Regions from separate parts of the Metabacillus sediminis genome, predicted to be linked through region 1. Evidence: a T-box and tRNA genes for the amino acid it is inferred to sense, from the RefSeq annotation. Region 1 holds a T-box; the other holds one or more tRNA genes.
What was found. A T-box is a leader RNA that pairs with one kind of tRNA and senses whether it is charged. The one in region 1 lies ahead of leuS (leucine--tRNA ligase), so its partner is inferred to be a tRNA-Leu.

Region 1 (7,784 bases):
ATTACTTTACGGATGGTTTTGCCCTCAAGCTGCTCTTTTACTTTTGCATCTTCAAGCGCAATTTTCTCCATCTCTTCCTTCGAAGCCTGGGCTGGAACTAGAAGCTTTGCTTTTACCTTGCCGTTGAATTGAACGACCACTTCCACTTCATCTTCCACAAGCTTGGACTCATCATACTGCGGCCAGTTTTCGTAGGCAATGGTAGCAGAGTGACCAAGCTTTTCCCAAAGCTCTTCCGCAAGATGGGGAGCGATTGGAGAAAGAAGCTTCACAAAGCCCTCCATATACTCTTTCGGAAGCTCAGTTGCCTTATATGCATCATTTGTGAATACCATCAGCTGTGAAATCGCCGTGTTAAAGCGTAGCCCTTCAATGTTTTCGCTCACTTTTTTCACGGTTTCGTGGTACACCTTTTCTAAAGCCTGATTTCCGCTGTTTGTAACCTTCGAAGTCAGTTTGCCGTCATCTTCAATCAGCAGTCTCCATACGCGGTCAAGGAAACGTCTTGCTCCATCCAGTCCTTTTTCAGACCAGGCGATGGAAGCTTCAAGCGGTCCCATGAACATTTCGTAAAGACGAAGCGTATCGGCACCATGGCTCTCAACAACTTCATCCGGATTGACGACGTTGCCTTTGGATTTACTCATTTTTTCATTATTTTCGCCAAGGATCATTCCTTGGTTAAACAGCTTTTGGAACGGTTCTTTCGTTGGAACCATGCCGATGTCGTAAAGGAACTTGTGCCAGAAACGGGCGTATAGAAGGTGAAGCACCGCATGCTCGGCTCCTCCGATGTACGTATCAACCGGCAGCCATTGTTTGATTTTTTCCGGATCCGCTAGATGGTTTTCGTTCGTTGGATCGATGTAGCGCAGGTAATACCAGCAGCTTCCCGCCCATTGCGGCATCGTGTTCGTTTCTCTGCGTCCTTTTTTGCCCGTTTCAGGATCTGTTATATTCACCCATTCTGAAATGTTGGCAAGCGGGGATTCGCCTGTACCGGACGGTTTGATTTCTGTTGTTTTCGGAAGCACAAGCGGAAGCTGGTCTTCAGGAACAGCGGACATGGTGCCGTCTTCCCAATGAATGATCGGAATTGGCTCGCCCCAGTAGCGCTGGCGGCTGAACAGCCAGTCACGCAGGCGGTATGTTACCTTCTTTTCGCCTTTGCTGTTCTCTTCCAGCCATTCAATCATTTTTTGAATCGCTTCTTCTTTCCCTAATCTGTTCAGGAATTCAGAGTTTACGTGCTCTCCATCACCGGAGTAAGCTTCTTTCGATACATCGCCGCCTTGAACGACTTCTTTAATCGGAAGCTCGAATTTCACAGCGAATTCATAATCGCGTTCATCATGGGCAGGTACCGCCATAATCGCCCCTGTACCGTAACTGATCAATACATAATCTGCCACCCAGATCGGCATTTTTTCGCCGCTCACTGGATTGATGGCATATGCACCCGTGAAGACACCGGTTTTATCCTTTGCAAGATCCGTTCTTTCCAGATCAGACTTGGATTTCACTTGATTGATATAAGCATCTGCCGCTTCTTTTTGATCAGCTGTTACAATCTTGCTCACTAGCGCATGCTCAGGAGCAATAACCGCATAGGTTGCACCGAAAAGAGTATCCGGTCTTGTTGTGAAAACGGTGAAGCTCTCATCATGTCCATCTACTTCAAAATGAACGTGAGCCCCCTCGGAACGGCCAATCCAGTTGCGCTGCATTTCTTTAATGCTCTCCGGCCAGTCTACTTCATCCAAATCTTCAATCAAACGATCCGCGTAGGCTGTAATTTTCAGCATCCACTGCTTCATCGGACGGCGTTCGACCGGATGTCCGCCGCGCTCGCTTTTCCCGTCAATGACCTCTTCATTCGCAAGAACGGTACCAAGTGCCGGACACCAGTTCACGGCAACCTCATCAATATAGGCTAAGCCTTTTTCATAAAGCTTGAGAAAAATCCATTGTGTCCATTTATAGTAATGAGGATCGGTCGTGTTGACCTCACGATCCCAATCATAAGAAAAGCCAAGTGCCTGGATTTGGCGTCTGAAATTGTTGATGTTCTGTTCCGTGAATACTGCCGGATCATTTCCTGTATCCAGTGCAAATTGTTCTGCAGGAAGTCCGAATGCATCCCATCCCATCGGATGAAGAACATTGTATCCTTGCATCCGTTTCATACGGGAAAGAATATCTGTCGCTGTAAATCCTTCCGGATGCCCTACATGAAGACCTGCTCCTGACGGATACGGGAACATATCAAGCGCATAAAATTTAGGGCGGTTCGGTTCCTCACCTGTTTTAAATGTCTTGTTGGAAAGCCAATGCTTTTGCCATTTCTGTTCGATTTTCTTATGACTGAAACTCATATACATCCTCCTTGTTTTCGCTGAACGGACATCGAGTACGCGGCCGTGAAAAATAAAAAAAGCTCCGTCCCTGTAAAAAGGGACGAGAGCTTTCTCCCGCGGTACCACCCAAATTAGTGTATACAAACTACACTCGCTTGACATTCGTAACGTGAATGCACGGCAGACACTACTGATTTCTTTCGCATCTGCAAACTCTAAGGCGAGTTCATGAACATTTGCTGCTGACTTGCACCTTCCGTCAGCTCTCTATGGTGCATCCTGTTCACTACTGCTCCTTGTCACCGTTCGACTATTTCATTCTAATGCTATTTTATAAAAAATTTGAGGGATATGCAAGCTGGTTGCGATTTTTTAAGGGAATGCTGTCAGCAAAGAGGCATTGCTTAAGGGAGAGGCGGCTTGTGACTTGGACAATTTTTGGTTGGGGGACCTTCAGGCTGTTCTTGCTGAGCGGAAAATTCAAAGCTTTTTAGTACGGCTTCCCCGCTGTATCCGGCGATGATGGATAGCAGGACTAATTGAAAAGAGGATTGCGGTTCTGAGGAGAGGACCAGCATGATGGCCGCGATCGTTCCAACTGCAAAGTCTTCATAGAATCCAAGATAGATAAAACGTTTCGTCATTCTCGGTTTTTCAAGACGCCCCCTTTTTTTTATGTGGCTAACAATCCCCATTATGCCTCCGATGATACTGGCAATTAAGATTTGAGCTGTCAATTACACCACCATTCCTTCTTTTTTATTCTGGCAAAGCTGAATAAAAAATGCAGATCGGCGGTCCCACGGGGATGGGAAAGGCTTTTTTATTTCTATTATACAAAATGAATGGGTAAACCGCCTGATTAATTGGAATTATTTTCTATATCGAACAAATGTACTAATTTGATATGGGATTCTCTATTTCAAAGACGTAAAATTCACTTTTTCTTTCTCGTATAGCTTGGTTTTAATTTTTCAGGATGTAAAATGTAACCACGGGATAATTTTTTTAGAAAACGGTCAAAATCCTTCGCTATTTCGATCTGGTTCCAATTCCAATTCTCATAATCTGTATATAAATAAACTACTGTGGGATGTTGATTGGTTTCATTATAGTCCAATGCAATCCAACTATGATAATCACCCCAAAGAATGATTATATGATTAGGCAGACCACACTCCTTAATCCAATGCTTAGAAGCAAGAATTCCTTTTTCTCCTTCAAAATCAATTCCATTGATCTCTGGAATAGTTATTCGTTCTTTATCTTTTTCTTCTAAAAAAAACTTAGGGTAATTTAACGTTCCGCCGTTCTTTACTTTTAGTAATTCTTTATAGGATGGAGGAAGTTTTACTCCTAACTTTTTCTCAGCAAGCCTAATATCTGCATCCGATACAGGTTCTTCGCCTTCAGCCCAAAAATCTATACAATTGTAGAGCTCCAAGCTATCACCTCTTTTTTATAGGATCAAAAGCTGCGGATACGGACTGCCTCTATTGAAAAGAAATGCCGGAGCTTATGCTATAAAACAAAATAGTGCCAACTTCTCTTTAATAGAAATCGGCACTTTATATATTCGCAGTAGGTTATCTTGACGCTTTTGGCGGCTGGCATGCGTCACATTTACGCTGGTTATTGTTTTTAAATTTTGTAAATGATTTTTCAAAGGTACTTCCGCATGCACATTTAAATTGCAGCTTTTGAGAAAAACCGTGATATTCCGTTGACAGCAGGGTGCTATCCGAATTTTTCTCAACAAAATCTCTAATTTTATCGATTGTCCATCGTTTATTCATTCTCTTACACCTCCATATTTTAGCGGAGGCTTTTCTCGGCATCCGTTCGTTTATTAGGTAAAGCCTAAAAGTTTATAAGCTGTTAATTATAATACCATGAGCTGGAGTCGAGTTAAACAGATAGAAATATCTGATTTAAACAACAACTCCGTAAGTAACCTGCCAATCTTCTAAATGTTAAATTCGCAAACATCTTTGGTTTGGAAATCAGTTCGACGGGGTTGATGGCGGCTCCAGGCTGCTCGCTTTCCGCGGGGCGGGCGGTGAGCCTCCTGATATGAACGAAACTTTCAAGAGCCCCCTGCAACCTAATGTTTTACTTTGTTTTTGAACAGCTTTAAGAAGAGAAGCGTATTTCGCTTCTTTTTTTGTGTTTTATTTGACAGGCAGCGACTGAATATAATTCCTTTCTTGTTTATAGAATAGACAGGAAGGACACGGCACGAAGGCAAAAATTTCAACGGCGGTTAGCACTCTGATATTCGTGGGTTCTCACATTTTATCTTTCCGTATAAAGGACTTTTCCACAAACTCGGGACGTGCGTTCATCCACATGGGACTAGCACAGAGGAGGCGCGTGGATTTTCCTTTCCGGTTTTACTCTTTGCCTTCGAGCCCTATTCTCCCTATTCTATTTTGAATCGGTCTACAACACGTCAGGATCACGACATCTTTTTACGATTCTGGGACATCTTCGACTTCTTGCATCACGGCCCAAATAAACCCAGCTAACTCTCTCGCTACAGCTGTTATGGCTTTACTGCTCTCTTTTCCTCTGGATAGTAAGCGGTAATACTTTTGATGAAGGCGATTTTGTGCTTTCCAGGATATGGCCTGAATGGTCGGAGATTGTCCACTTTGTCTTCGTGCCAATTCTCCTTTAACCGCAGGCTTATATCGGTAACTCCAAGCGGCTTCGACCAATAACCGTCGTACATGCCGATTTCCTGTCTTGGTTATATTTCCTTGCCGTCTGCTTTCTCCACTCGAATATTCGCTTGGAATCAACCCGACATACCCCATGAAGTGATTAGGGGTTGGGAATCGTTTAAACGAACCTATTTCTGCCACAACACTCGAGGCGGTGACAAGGGCAACACCTCTCAAACATTGGAGGGCCTGAATTTTCCGGGCATGTACCCCTTCATTTGAGTGAACCCGAATTTCTTCTTCCAGCCTTAAGAGTCTTTGACCGATTTCTTTAAGCTGATAATAGTACTCCTGAAACGTAACCCGCAAAGAAGAATTCTCAAAATGAAGGGTATCCAGCCATCTGAAGTACTTGTTGGTCCACTTATTTACACCTGCCGGTGGCTTAATATCGTTGCGTAGTAAAAATTTGCTTAACCGGTGTTTCACCCTTAACTCATCCTCTTTCACATCTTCCCGGCAACGTACCAGATCCCGAAGGGCTTCGTCTTCTGGAGTAGGAACATAAACGGACGTTAACTCCCCAGCCCGATATAATTGAGCCAGACGAACAGAGTCTCGGCGATCGGTTTTAATTCGATCTCCAGGCCTTTTCGGAATAAGAGTTGGGGCAATCACTGAACAATGAATGTTCAATGTTAGTAATAGTCTGTATAACGGATATCCGGTAGGACCGGCTTCATAACAGACACGAAGGGACTTTGGGCTGCCCAGCTTCTTCATCAATTTTTTTACGGCTTCAGGCGTATGAGGAATGACCCCCCAGTATCTCGGTGCTTCCCGTCCTTCTTCTGCGACCGCAACGGCAATATTTTCTTTTGATACGTCTAAACCTACGTATTTAATGGTATCCTGCATAATAGCTAGCTCCTTCCGTAATGTAGCTCTGATTTGGTTTTGTTTTGTTTGACAAAAACAGTCTAACCAAATCAACCTACGATTTTACGAGTAAGGGGCTAGTTTCGTTCATGATAACTCGCCGCTTTGCGCCTGCGGGGTCTCACCTTTCCCGCTGCTCCCGCTGGAGTCTCCCTGCCTTCCGCCGCCATCAACTAACCTTATTTTCGATTAATATTTAATTTCAAAAAGGACAAGGTTTACACTTTGCTGTAGCCTGGTTGTTTTCCTTCAAAAAATTTTTGTCCATTTTCTATAAAACTTCATTACTCCCAAACAATCGCCTATCAAAAAAGCCCAAGAAGGATCCAACATCCATCTCAGGCTTCTATTTACCCTTTCACCGTTTCGGCGGAAAGGTCTTGATTTGAAAGATATTTTATATTGCGGTCGTATATCATCGTAATGAAGAAGCTAATAACAAGCAGGCCAATCAGCACGGCAAACATGACCGGCATGTTGTACAAGTCTACTAAAATACCTCCCAACAGAGGGCCTACCATTCTTCCAGCGGTCGCTGTGCTGTTTACGAATCCCTGGTAGAAGCCTTCTCTTCCTTTTGGAGCGAGGTCATTTGCAATGGTAGGCACAGCAGGCCAAACGAGCATTTCCCCAATGGTTAAAATGATCATGGCAGTCAAGAATCCGGAGAATCCGCCTGCTGTTGCAGCGATGACGAAGGATACCATGAAGATTCCCATTCCAATCAGCATTTGGGACTTGAGCGTTTTTGCAAAGCGTTTAACAAAAGCAGAAAGCAAAGGCTGGCCAAGTACAATCATCAGTCCGTTAATCGTCCATAGGAGACTGTATTGCTTCAGGTCAATGTTCAGCGTTTGAGTATGTGCGGCAATTGTTGACTGCCATTGTACGTAGGCGACCCAGCAAAGCAGGTAGGCAATGGACAGGATGGATAGCGCGGTGAATTTTGTGCGGTCCTTCATGCCTGGTTTTTTTGTTACCAGGGCGGTCGGATGAATCGTTTGCCCTTGAATATTTCGGTATCCGAAAAATGCCACCAAAAAAAAGAGAACATACAGCAATCCGTTCGCCATAAAAATCCATTGAAATGAAATGGATGCAACCAGTCCGCCTAATGCGGAACCGATGGCTACCCCGGCGTTTTGTGCTACATAAATCGCGTTAAATGATTTTCTTCCGCCTTCAGGCCAGACACTGCCTGCTAGAGCATAGGTTGCGGGGAAAACAATCCCTGATCCGAATCCAACGATTGTAAGCAGAATAACGTAGTGCGGCCAGCCATGGAAAAAAATCATTCCAATCAAAGCTGCAAGCGTAATGATGATACCAAGCAAAATCGAGCGATAGCCTCCGATTTTATCGAACAAAACCCCGCCCGCTAAATTTCCAATTACACTAGCGCCTGCATTCAGCATAAGGATGACGCCTGCTACGGTCAGCGATTTTCCCAGCTCATCGTGTATATATATCGTATTAAGAGGCCATAAAAAAGAAGCCCCGGTTACATTTATGATCATCCCAATTACGAGAAGCCATAGGGAACGCGGCATACGAACCCCTCCTTCTGTATAAATCTTTCATTTCCATTAGCTAGTGTATGAGGTTTTGGCACGTTTTTCAATAGAAGAATGCTGGATGATTAAATAAAAAACATTTCAGATAATTGGAAGTTACAATCAGAGAAATCCCATTGATTTAGGTCGGTTTTTTCTTAACGGTTCAGGAATCTATCAATTTGCGTGATTCGCATATGATTTGGAAAGACTTTATAATGGAAACAAACATGCAATTTCAGAAAAGAAGGAATGCAGCTATGCAAAAC
Region 2 (7,784 bases), 1.1 Mb from region 1:
AAAGCTATTTCGGAGAGAACCAGCTATCTCCAGGTTCGATTGGAATTTCTCCGCTACCCACACCTCATCCCCGCACTTTTCAACGTGCGTGGGTTCGGGCCTCCATTCAGTGTTACCTGAACTTCACCCTGGACATGGGTAGATCACCTGGTTTCGGGTCTACGACCACGTACTCAATCGCCCTATTCAGACTCGCTTTCGCTGCGGCTCCGTCTTTTCAACTTAACCTTGCACGTAATCGTAACTCGCCGGTTCATTCTACAAAAGGCACGCCATCACCCGTTAACGGGCTCTGACTACTTGTAGGCACACGGTTTCAGGATCTGTTTCACTCCCCTTCCGGGGTGCTTTTCACCTTTCCCTCACGGTACTGGTTCACTATCGGTCACTAGGGAGTATTTAGCCTTGGGAGATGGTCCTCCCTGCTTCCGACGGGATTTCTCGTGTCCCGCCGTACTCAGGATCCACTCAGGAGGGAACGAAGTTTCGACTACAGGGCTGTTACCTTCTTTGGCGGGCCTTTCCAGACCGCTTCTTCTACCCCGTTCCTTTGTAACTCCGTGTTGAGTGTCCTACAACCCCAGAAGGCAAGCCTTCTGGTTTGGGCTAATCCCGTTTCGCTCGCCGCTACTCAGGGAATCGCTATTGCTTTCTCTTCCTCCGGGTACTTAGATGTTTCAGTTCCCCGGGTCTGCCTTCCAGATCCTATGTATTCAGATCAGGATGCTGCTCCATTACGAGCAGCGGGTTTCCCCATTCGGAAATCTCCGGATCAACGCTTACTTACAGCTCCCCGAAGCATATCGGTGTTCGTACCGTCCTTCATCGGCTCCTAGTGCCAAGGCATCCACCGTGCGCCCTTTCTAACTTAACCTGATAACAGACGTTATCTTCGTTAGAGCTGAAAACAGATGTTTTCAGACTTGATGTTCTCTATCTACGCAAGCGCAGAAGAAAATCGTAAGGTTATTTGCTTACTCGTGTGAATGTTTGACATTCATATCGTTATCTAGTTTTCAAAGAACAAGTGTATAGAGAGAATGATCTCTCAAAACTAAACAAAGTCGAAGTGCGTCCGTTAATTGCTGCACCGCATGGGTGCTGATAATTCTTCCTTAGAAAGGAGGTGATCCAGCCGCACCTTCCGATACGGCTACCTTGTTACGACTTCACCCCAATCATCTGCCCCACCTTAGGCGGCTGGCTCCCTTACGGGTTACCCCACCGACTTCGGGTGTTGCAAACTCTCGTGGTGTGACGGGCGGTGTGTACAAGGCCCGGGAACGTATTCACCGCGGCATGCTGATCCGCGATTACTAGCGATTCCGGCTTCATGCAGGCGAGTTGCAGCCTGCAATCCGAACTGAGAATGGTTTTATGGGATTCGCTTAACCTCGCGGTTTTGCAGCCCTTTGTACCATCCATTGTAGCACGTGTGTAGCCCAGGTCATAAGGGGCATGATGATTTGACGTCATCCCCACCTTCCTCCGGTTTGTCACCGGCAGTCACCTTAGAGTGCCCAACTGAATGCTGGCAACTAAGATCAAGGGTTGCGCTCGTTGCGGGACTTAACCCAACATCTCACGACACGAGCTGACGACAACCATGCACCACCTGTCACTCTGTCCCCCGAAGGGGAACCTTCTATCTCTAGAAGTGGCAGAGGATGTCAAGACCTGGTAAGGTTCTTCGCGTTGCTTCGAATTAAACCACATGCTCCACCGCTTGTGCGGGCCCCCGTCAATTCCTTTGAGTTTCAGTCTTGCGACCGTACTCCCCAGGCGGAGTGCTTAATGCGTTAGCTGCAGCACTAAAGGGCGGAAACCCTCTAACACTTAGCACTCATCGTTTACGGCGTGGACTACCAGGGTATCTAATCCTGTTCGCTCCCCACGCTTTCGCGCCTCAGCGTCAGTTACAGACCAGAGAGTCGCCTTCGCCACTGGTGTTCCTCCACATCTCTACGCATTTCACCGCTACACGTGGAATTCCACTCTCCTCTTCTGTACTCAAGTCCTCCAGTTTCCAATGACCCTCCCCGGTTGAGCCGGGGGCTTTCACATCAGACTTAAAAGACCGCCTGCGCGCGCTTTACGCCCAATAATTCCGGACAACGCTTGCCACCTACGTATTACCGCGGCTGCTGGCACGTAGTTAGCCGTGGCTTTCTGGTTAGGTACCGTCAAGGTGCGGGCAGTGACTCCCGCACTTGTTCTTCCCTAACAACAGAGCTTTACGATCCGAAAACCTTCATCACTCACGCGGCGTTGCTCCGTCAGACTTTCGTCCATTGCGGAAGATTCCCTACTGCTGCCTCCCGTAGGAGTCTGGGCCGTGTCTCAGTCCCAGTGTGGCCGATCACCCTCTCAGGTCGGCTACGCATCGTCGCCTTGGTGAGCCATTACCTCACCAACTAGCTAATGCGCCGCGGGCCCATCTGTAAGTGACAGCATAACCGTCTTTTATCTCCGAACCATGCGGTTCGAAAAGTTATCCGGTATTAGCTCCGGTTTCCCGGAGTTATCCCAGTCTTACAGGCAGGTTGCCCACGTGTTACTCACCCGTCCGCCGCTGACCTCCGAAGAGGTCCGCTCGACTTGCATGTATTAGGCACGCCGCCAGCGTTCGTCCTGAGCCAGGATCAAACTCTCCAAAAAGTAGTTTGACTAGCTCTTGTTTGTTGCTTAAATTAACGTTGGCACTTCGATTTGTTTAGTTTTCAAAGATCATATAATGGTGGAGCCTAGCGGGATCGAACCGCTGACCTCCTGCGTGCAAGGCAGGCGCTCTCCCAGCTGAGCTAAGGCCCCATCGTTTAAGGAAATGGTCGGGAAGACAGGATTCGAACCTGCGACCCCTTGGTCCCAAACCAAGTGCTCTACCAAGCTGAGCTACTTCCCGAGCCTTAATTGAGTATAATGAAATTATGGCGCGCCCGAGAGGACTCGAACCTCTAACCTTTTGATTCGTAGTCAAATGCTCTATCCAATTGAGCTACGGGCGCAATATATGATTCTCAAGTGCCGAGGACCGGGATCGAACCGGTACGGTAGTCACCTACCGCAGGATTTTAAGTCCTGTGCGTCTGCCAATTCCGCCACCCCGGCGTCATGGGATTGGAGCGGAAGACGGGATTCGAACCCGCGACCCCCACCTTGGCAAGGTGGTGTTCTACCACTGAACTACTTCCGCAATTGTAAAGATGCGGGTGAAGGGAGTCGAACCCCCACGCCATAAGGCGCTAGATCCTAAGTCTAGTGCGTCTGCCAATTCCGCCACACCCGCATATTAAAATGTAAATGGTGAGCCATGAAGGACTCGAACCTTCGACCCTCTGATTAAAAGTCAGATGCTCTACCGACTGAGCTAATGGCTCTCTTTTAATAGAGCATAAATGCTGCTACCAAGAAAGTGGTGCCGGCAAGAGGACTTGAACCCCCAACCTACTGATTACAAGTCAGTTGCTCTACCAATTGAGCTACACCGGCATATAATTTTACGAGTAAAATAAATGGTGGAGGATGACGGGATCGAACCGCCGACCCTCTGCTTGTAAGGCAGATGCTCTCCCAGCTGAGCTAATCCTCCGAAAGTGTTAAAGCTGGCTAAAGCTTTAACATCATATGTATATGCCTGGCGGCGTCCTACTCTCACAGGGGGAAACCCCCAACTACCATCGGCGCTAAAGAGCTTAACTTCCGTGTTCGGTATGGGAACGGGTGTGACCTCTTTGCCATAGTCACCAGACATATTCTAAAAAAGCGACAAGATTTATTATACTATGATTTCAGAAGAAATCAAGATATTTTTTAATCTTTTTTTGCTCTTTCAAAACTAGATAACGATTGCTGCACGAGTGAAGCAGCCTTACTTGAATAAAGGTTAAGTCCTCGACCGATTAGTATTCGTCAGCTGCACGTGTCACCACGCTTCCACCTCGAACCTATCAACCTGATCATCTTTCAGGGGTCTTACTCTTGCGATGGGAAATCTCATCTTGAGGGGGGCTTCATGCTTAGATGCTTTCAGCACTTATCCCGTCCGCACATAGCTACCCAGCGATGCCTTTGGCAAGACAACTGGTACACCAGCGGTGCGTCCATCCCGGTCCTCTCGTACTAAGGACAGCTCCTCTCAAATTTCCTGCGCCCGCGACGGATAGGGACCGAACTGTCTCACGACGTTCTGAACCCAGCTCGCGTACCGCTTTAATGGGCGAACAGCCCAACCCTTGGGACCGACTACAGCCCCAGGATGCGATGAGCCGACATCGAGGTGCCAAACCTCCCCGTCGATGTGGACTCTTGGGGGAGATAAGCCTGTTATCCCCGGGGTAGCTTTTATCCGTTGAGCGATGGCCCTTCCATGCGGAACCACCGGATCACTAAGCCCGACTTTCGTCCCTGCTCGACTTGTAGGTCTCGCAGTCAAGCTCCCTTGTGCCTTTACACTCTGCGAATGATTTCCAACCATTCTGAGGGAACCTTTGGGCGCCTCCGTTACATTTTAGGAGGCGACCGCCCCAGTCAAACTGCCCGCCTGACACTGTCTCCCGGCCCGATCAGGGCCGCGGGTTAGAAGTTCAACACAGCCAGGGTAGTATCCCACCAATGCCTCCACCGAAGCTGGCGCTCCGGTTTCCAAGGCTCCTACCTATCCTGTACAAGCTGTGCCAAAATTCAATATCAGGCTGCAGTAAAGCTCCACGGGGTCTTTCCGTCCTGTCGCGGGTAACCTGCATCTTCACAGGTACTATAATTTCACCGAGTCTCTCGTTGAGACAGTGCCCAGATCGTTACGCCTTTCGTGCGGGTCGGAACTTACCCGACAAGGAATTTCGCTACCTTAGGACCGTTATAGTTACGGCCGCCGTTTACTGGGGCTTCAATTCAAAGCTTCGCTTGCGCTAACCTCTCCTCTTAACCTTCCAGCACCGGGCAGGCGTCAGCCCCTATACTTCGCCTTGCGGCTTCGCAGAGACCTGTGTTTTTGCTAAACAGTCGCCTGGGCCTATTCACTGCGGCTCTTCAAGGCTATTCACCCTAAAGAGCACCCCTTCTCCCGAAGTTACGGGGTCATTTTGCCGAGTTCCTTAACGAGAGTTCTCTCGATCACCTTAGGATTCTCTCCTCGCCTACCTGTGTCGGTTTGCGGTACGGGCACCATTTTCCTCGCTAGAAGCTTTTCTAGGCAGTGTGGAATCAGGAACTTCGGTACTTCATTTCCCTCGCCATCACAGCTCAGCCTTAACCAAGGGACGGATTTGCCTATCCCTTGAGCCTACCTGCTTGGACGCGCATATCCAACAGCGCGCTTACCCTATCCTCCTGCGTCCCTCCATTGCTCAAACGGAAAAGAGGTGGTACAGGAATCTCAACCTGTTGTCCATCGCCTACGCCTTTCGGCCTCGGCTTAGGTCCCGACTAACCCTGAGCGGACGAGCCTTCCTCAGGAAACCTTAGGCATTCGGTGGAGGGGATTCTCACCCCTCTTTCGCTACTCATACCGGCATTCTCACTTCTAAGCGCTCCACCAGTCCTTCCGGTCTGGCTTCTCAGCCCTTAGAACGCTCTCCTACCACTGTTCGTAAGAACAGTCCACAGCTTCGGTGATCCGTTTAGCCCCGGTACATTTTCGGCGCAGGGTCACTCGACCAGTGAGCTATTACGCACTCTTTAAATGGTGGCTGCTTCTAAGCCAACATCCTGGTTGTCTAAGCAACCCCACATCCTTTTCCACTTAACGGATACTTGGGGACCTTAGCTGGTGGTCTGGGCTGTTTCCCTTTCGACTACGGATCTTATCACTCGCAGTCTGACTCCCATAGATAAGTCTTTGGCATTCGGAGTTTGACTGAATTCGGTAACCCGATGAGGGCCCCTAGTCCAATCAGTGCTCTACCTCCAAGACTCTCACTATGAGGCTAGCCCTAAAGCTATTTCGGAGAGAACCAGCTATCTCCAGGTTCGATTGGAATTTCTCCGCTACCCACACCTCATCCCCGCACTTTTCAACGTGCGTGGGTTCGGGCCTCCATTCAGTGTTACCTGAACTTCACCCTGGACATGGGTAGATCACCTGGTTTCGGGTCTACGACCACGTACTCAATCGCCCTATTCAGACTCGCTTTCGCTGCGGCTCCGTCTTTTCAACTTAACCTTGCACGTAATCGTAACTCGCCGGTTCATTCTACAAAAGGCACGCCATCACCCGTTAACGGGCTCTGACTACTTGTAGGCACACGGTTTCAGGATCTGTTTCACTCCCCTTCCGGGGTGCTTTTCACCTTTCCCTCACGGTACTGGTTCACTATCGGTCACTAGGGAGTATTTAGCCTTGGGAGATGGTCCTCCCTGCTTCCGACGGGATTTCTCGTGTCCCGCCGTACTCAGGATCCACTCAGGAGGGAACGAAGTTTCGACTACAGGGCTGTTACCTTCTTTGGCGGGCCTTTCCAGACCGCTTCTTCTACCCCGTTCCTTTGTAACTCCGTGTTGAGTGTCCTACAACCCCAGAAGGCAAGCCTTCTGGTTTGGGCTAATCCCGTTTCGCTCGCCGCTACTCAGGGAATCGCTATTGCTTTCTCTTCCTCCGGGTACTTAGATGTTTCAGTTCCCCGGGTCTGCCTTCCAGATCCTATGTATTCAGATCAGGATGCTGCTCCATTACGAGCAGCGGGTTTCCCCATTCGGAAATCTCCGGATCAACGCTTACTTACAGCTCCCCGAAGCATATCGGTGTTCGTACCGTCCTTCATCGGCTCCTAGTGCCAAGGCATCCACCGTGCGCCCTTTCTAACTTAACCTGATAACGGACGTTATCTTCGTTAGAGCTGAAAACAGATGTTTTCAGACTTGATGTTCTCTATCTACGCAAGCGCAGAAGAAAATCGTAAGGTTATTTGCTTACTCGTGTGAATGTTTGACATTCATATCGTTATCTAGTTTTCAAAGAACAAGTGTATAGAGAGAATGATCTCTCAAAACTAAACAAAGTCGAAGTGCGTCCGTTAATTGCTGCACCGCATGGGTGCTGATAATTCTTCCTTAGAAAGGAGGTGATCCAGCCGCACCTTCCGATACGGCTACCTTGTTACGACTTCACCCCAATCATCTGCCCCACCTTAGGCGGCTGGCTCCCTTACGGGTTACCCCACCGACTTCGGGTGTTGCAAACTCTCGTGGTGTGACGGGCGGTGTGTACAAGGCCCGGGAACGTATTCACCGCGGCATGCTGATCCGCGATTACTAGCGATTCCGGCTTCATGCAGGCGAGTTGCAGCCTGCAATCCGAACTGAGAATGGTTTTATGGGATTCGCTTAACCTCGCGGTTTTGCAGCCCTTTGTACCATCCATTGTAGCACGTGTGTAGCCCAGGTCATAAGGGGCATGATGATTTGACGTCATCCCCACCTTCCTCCGGTTTGTCACCGGCAGTCACCTTAGAGTGCCCAACTGAATGCTGGCAACTAAGATCAAGGGTTGCGCTCGTTGCGGGACTTAACCCAACATCTCACGACACGAGCTGACGACAACCATGCACCACCTGTCACTCTGTCCCCCGAAGGGGAACCTTCTATCTCTAGAAGTGGCAGAGGATGTCAAGACCTGGTAAGGTTCTTCGCGTTGCTTCGAATTAAACCACATGCTCCACCGCTTGTGCGGGCCCCCGTCAATTCCTTTGAGTTTCAGTCTTGCGACCGTACTCCCCAGGCGGAGTGCTTAATGCGTTAGCTGCAGCACTAAAGGGCGGAAACCCTCTAACACTTAGCACTCATCGTTT

Region 2: it has a tRNA-Leu gene. The T-box ahead of leuS (leucine--tRNA ligase) is inferred to sense a tRNA for this amino acid. The anticodon was not compared.

What each region holds. Positions count from the first base shown of each region.
Region 1 is NZ_CP147407.1:3,054,204-3,061,987, forward strand. It holds gene leuS (leucine--tRNA ligase) at 1-2,375, opposite strand, end outside; T-box leader at 2,451-2,669, opposite strand; gene WCV65_RS15825 (DUF4257 domain-containing protein) at 2,762-3,094, opposite strand; gene WCV65_RS15830 (SMI1/KNR4 family protein) at 3,295-3,801, opposite strand; gene WCV65_RS15835 (hypothetical protein) at 3,944-4,153, opposite strand; gene WCV65_RS15840 (IS110 family transposase) at 4,829-5,941, opposite strand; gene WCV65_RS15845 (MFS transporter) at 6,313-7,512, opposite strand; gene WCV65_RS15850 (AbrB family transcriptional regulator) at 7,776-7,784, shown strand, end outside.
Region 2 is NZ_CP147407.1:101,653-109,436, reverse strand. It holds rRNA gene WCV65_RS00580 (23S ribosomal RNA) at 1-874, opposite strand, end outside; rRNA gene WCV65_RS00575 (16S ribosomal RNA) at 1,120-2,658, opposite strand; tRNA gene WCV65_RS00570 (tRNA-Ala) at 2,736-2,811, opposite strand; tRNA gene WCV65_RS00565 (tRNA-Pro) at 2,826-2,902, opposite strand; tRNA gene WCV65_RS00560 (tRNA-Arg) at 2,929-3,005, opposite strand; tRNA gene WCV65_RS00555 (tRNA-Leu) at 3,023-3,108, opposite strand; tRNA gene WCV65_RS00550 (tRNA-Gly) at 3,119-3,193, opposite strand; tRNA gene WCV65_RS00545 (tRNA-Leu) at 3,205-3,286, opposite strand; tRNA gene WCV65_RS00540 (tRNA-Lys) at 3,302-3,377, opposite strand; tRNA gene WCV65_RS00535 (tRNA-Thr) at 3,414-3,489, opposite strand; tRNA gene WCV65_RS00530 (tRNA-Val) at 3,514-3,589, opposite strand; rRNA gene rrf (5S ribosomal RNA) at 3,633-3,748, opposite strand; rRNA gene WCV65_RS00520 (23S ribosomal RNA) at 3,880-6,806, opposite strand; rRNA gene WCV65_RS00515 (16S ribosomal RNA) at 7,052-7,784, opposite strand, start outside.